Regions from separate parts of the Serratia sarumanii genome, predicted to be linked through region 1. Evidence: riboswitches for the same ligand, from Rfam matches in the RefSeq annotation. Region 1 holds a riboswitch; the other holds the start of a gene.
What was found. A riboswitch is a leader RNA that binds a small molecule or an ion and turns the genes downstream of it on or off. The one in region 1 is predicted to bind thiamine pyrophosphate.

Region 1 (2,197 bases):
GGAAAACGGCTCCGGCCGCAGCAGCCCGGGCGGATTCGGGAACATCGGCTGTGGATTGGGCTCGGCGAACCCTTCGCCGCGCAGCGCTTCCAGGAACACTTCGGTATGGCGACGGGCCATGTCCGCGTCGCTCTCGCTGTCGGCCGGGGCATAGCCGAAATAGCGCCAGCCGTCGATCACCTGCTCCGGCGAGCCGCGGCTGATGCCGAGCTGCAGCCGCCCGCCGGCGATCAGATCCGCCGCGCCGGCGTCTTCCACCATGTACAGCGGATTTTCATAACGCATGTCGATCACGCCGGTGCCGATCTCGATGCGTTGGGTTTTGGCGCCGATGGCGGCCAGCAGCGGGAACGGCGACCCCAGCTGGCGTGCAAAGTGGTGTACGCGAAAATAGGCGCCGTCCGCCCCCAGATCTTCGGCGGCGACCGCCAGATCGATGGACTGCAGCAGCGCATCCGCCGCGGAACGGGTGCCGGACTGGGCGGAAGGCGACCAGTGGCCAAACGAGAGAAAACCAATCTTTTTCATCGGGAATCGTCCTCAAAGGCAAAATCATCGGCCTACAGTGACAAAAATCGCGCGCTCTGCGCCAGCAAAATCGCCCCCGATCGCACTAAACGAACCGATTGCCGCCGCGCCGCCCGGCGATTGTAATCAAAAAACAAATGTCGTATAACAAGCAGCTCCGAGGGGTGTCCTGTTACGGGCTGAGATGGCGCAAGCCGAACCCTTTGAACCTGATCTGGGTCATGCCAGCGAAGGGACGGTTAGGCAACAACGCTCTCACCCGTTGCCTGTTCATACCCCAGCGTGCCCGGATCTCCACTGACTCAAGGAGGTCCCATGTCCATCACCACCCTGTTCGAAAGCGGTCTTTACGGCCGGCTGCGCCAACATGCCGGCAGCCACTGGCAAGATTACGTTGATCACCCGTTTCTGCAGCAGCTGGCCGCCGGCACCTTGCCCGAACGCGCGTTTCGCCGCTACCTGACCCAGGACTATCTGTTCCTGCTGCACTTCGCCCGCGCCTACGCGCTGCTGGTCAGCAAGCTGCGCACCCTGCCGGAGATGCGCGCCGCTACCGCCTCGCTCAACGGCATCGTCGCCGAACTGCCGCTGCACGTGGCCTACTGCGCCGAATGGGGGCTGAGCGAAGCGCAGATCGCCGCCCAGCCGGAAGCGGCGGAAACCATGAACTATACCCGCTACGTGCTGGATATCGGCCATGCCGGCGACGCCCTCGATCTGCTGGCTGGCCTGCTGCCCTGCGTGGCCGGCTATGCCGAAATCGGCCTGCGGCTGCTGCACGATCCCGCCACCCAAATGGAGGGCAATCCTTACGCCTCCTGGATCCGCAACTACGGCGACGAGGGCTATCTGGCCGGCGTGCGCGCCGCCATCGAGCTGCTGGAAACCGTCGGCCACCAGCGCGGCGCACAAGGCCGCTTCACCGAGCTGGCGCAGATTTTCACCACCGCCACCCAGCTGGAATCGGCATTTTGGCAAATGGGGCTGAACGCCTCATGACCACCCCGCGTCTCCCGCCCGGCATCCAGGTGCGGGATCTCAGCCTGCGTTTCGGTCAGCAAATCGTCTTCGACCGGCTGAGCTTCGACATCGCCGGCGGCAGCTTCGTCGCCCTGCTCGGAGCCAGCGGCGCCGGCAAAACCAGCCTGCTGAAGATCATCGCCGGCCTGGCGCAGGCCACCTCAGGCACGGTGACCGGCAGCGACGGTTTGCCGATCGCCGGGCGCATCGCCTACATGGGGCAAAAAGACCTGCTCTACCCGTGGCTGACCGTCGAAGAAAACGTCGCCCTCGGCGCGCGGCTGCGCGGCGAAACGCCGGACCGGGCGTGGGCGGCGCACCTGCTGGAACGCGTGGGCCTGGCCGCTCATGGCCGCAGCCTGCCCGCCGCGCTGTCCGGCGGCATGCGCCAGCGCGCCGCCATCGCCCGCACGCTCTATGAACGCCAGCCGATCGTGCTGATGGATGAACCCTTTTCGGCGCTGGACGCCATCACCCGCGCCGAGATCCAGAGCCTGGCCGCCGAACTGCTGGCGCAAAACACCGTGCTGCTGATCACCCACGACCCGATGGAAGCCTGCCGCCTGAGCCACCGGCTGCTGGTGCTGTCGCCCTGGCCGCTGGGCCTCGACGATACCCACCGCATCAGCGGGCGGCCGCCGCGTGCGCC
Region 2 (2,197 bases), 540 kb from region 1:
GCGGAGGGTTCCACTGCGCTGAAACGCCAGCTGGCGTTGGCGGCGGCCAGCGCCGACAGTTCGCTGCCGGTGCCGCAGCCGGCCAGCAACAGCGTGGCGTCATTCGGCAGCGTCTGCGCGAGCGTCGCCGTCAGCAGCGACTGAGCAAACTGATAGCCGGGCACCAGGGTCAGAATACGGCGATCGTAGTCCGCCGCCGCGGCATCGGGGAAGCGTGTATCCGTTTGATGTTGCATAACCTTCCTTGCAAAGTTCATTGAGAGAGACAAGGAAGGGTATGCTTAAATGATAATGAAATCCATTATCATTAATGAGTTCTGTGACGGGAAAGGCGGCGTTAGCGGGCCGGCGAATGCAGCAGGTAATAATCTTCTTCGCCGTCGTTGCCGGTAGAGATGATGCGCCAGCCGTGTTTGCGGTAGAACGCCAGCGCCTTTTCATTCTTCACCAGGCATTTCAGCGAGCCGGTGGCGGTGAAGGTAGCTTCCGCCGCCTGCAGCAGCGCACTGCCGACGCCGCGCGGCGGCTGATGGGGATCGACATACAGGTTATGAATGAAGTTGTCTTCGCGGTAGATGGAGACGAATCCCAGCAGCGTGCCGCCGTCTTCCGCCACCCAAATCGCTTCGCCCAGCGTCGCGCCGTCGAAATCTTCCAACTGATAGTTTGAGGTATCGCGCCAGCCGAACGCCGCCTTGCGCGACGCCAGGTACAGCGTGCGCAGAAAGGGGCGATCGGTTTCTTGATAGGGTCTTATCTGCATGGCATCTCCCGGTGGTTTGTGCTCACTATAGCGCATAGCGCGGTGTATGCCTGCCGGGCCAATTTATTCGCTTGTTTGTCTGCGTCGCCGCTGGCATGATCCCCTGCAGGGATTAACGCAACGTTGATCACAACCTATTGATTTTCATGACTCGGGGTGCCCTTCTACGTGAAGGCTGAGAAATACCCGTATTACCTGATCTGGATAATGCCAGCGTAGGGAAGTCACGGCCGCCCAGCCGGCGCCGCCTTCTTGAACGCCGGTTGGGAGGAATATGATCGCTCGACCTGATGCACTACCCGGCGCGCGCGCCGCGGCCTGTCTGACCCAATTCCAACAGCGGCCTCCGCTGATCCACTGCCTGACCAACGAAGTGGTGCAATCGCTGACCGCCAACGTGCTATTGGCGCTGGGTGCCTCCCCGGCGATGGTGGTGGAGCCGCAAGAGGCGGCGCAGTTCAGCGTGCTGGCCGACGGCCTGCTGATCAACGTCGGCACCCTCAATGCGCTGCGCGCCGAATCGATGCGGGTGGCGGTGGCCGCCGCCAATCAGGCCGGCAAGCCCTGGACGCTGGATCCGGTGGCGGTCGGCGCGCTCTCCTACCGCACCGCCTTTGCTAAACAGCTGCTGGACGAGAAACCGGCGGCGATACGCGGCAACGCCTCGGAAATCATGGCGCTCAGCGGGTTGCTGGCCAGCGGCCGCGGCGTGGACAGCGGCGACGATTCGCTGGCGGCATTGCCCGCCGCGCGTGAGCTGGCGCAGCGCAGCGGCGCGGTGGTGGCGGTCACCGGCGCGGTGGATTACGTCACCGACGGCCAACGCGATTGGGCGATCGAAGGCGGTTCCCCGCTGATGACGCGGGTGGTGGGCACCGGCTGCGCGCTGTCGGCGGTCGTGGCAGCGTTTTGCGCCCTGCCGGGCGATCGCCTGGACAACGTGGCGACCGCCTGCCGGGTGATGTCCCACTGCGGCGGCCTCGCGGCCAGACAGGCCACCGGGCCGGGCAGCTTTACGCCGGCGTTCCTCGACGCCCTGTATCAGCTGCGCGGGGAGGATCTGTGATGAAACGCATTAACGCCCTGACCATCGCCGGCACCGATCCCAGCGGTGGCGCCGGCATTCAGGCCGATTTGAAGGCTTTCTCGGCGCTTGGCGCCTACGGCACCTCGGTGATCACCGCGCTGGTGGCGCAGAATACCCGCGGCGTGCAGTCGGTGTATTACATCGATCCGGCGTTCGTCGCCGCGCAGCTGGACTCGGTGTTCAGCGACGTGCGCATCGACAGCGTCAAGATTGGCATGCTGGCCAACGCCGACATCGTGCAGGCGGTGGCCGAACGGCTGCGCCATTACCGGCCGGAATTCGTGGTGCTGGACACCGTGATGCTGGCGAAAAGCGGCGATCCGTTGTTGGCGCCGGAGGCGGTGGCG

Region 2: another riboswitch for thiamine pyrophosphate. It lies ahead of thiM (hydroxyethylthiazole kinase); the one in region 1 lies ahead of SSARUM_RS15280 (TenA family protein).

What each region holds. Positions count from the first base shown of each region.
Region 1 is NZ_CP124750.1:3,209,205-3,211,401, forward strand. It holds gene SSARUM_RS15275 (LLM class flavin-dependent oxidoreductase) at 1-528, opposite strand, end outside; TPP riboswitch at 679-781, shown strand; gene SSARUM_RS15280 (TenA family protein) at 844-1,527, shown strand; gene SSARUM_RS15285 (ABC transporter ATP-binding protein) at 1,524-2,197, shown strand, end outside.
Region 2 is NZ_CP124750.1:3,744,571-3,746,767, reverse strand. It holds gene SSARUM_RS17795 (methyltransferase) at 1-236, opposite strand, end outside; gene SSARUM_RS17790 (GNAT family N-acetyltransferase) at 338-763, opposite strand; TPP riboswitch at 906-1,002, shown strand; gene thiM (hydroxyethylthiazole kinase) at 1,038-1,829, shown strand; gene thiD (bifunctional hydroxymethylpyrimidine kinase/phosphomethylpyrimidine kinase) at 1,829-2,197, shown strand, end outside.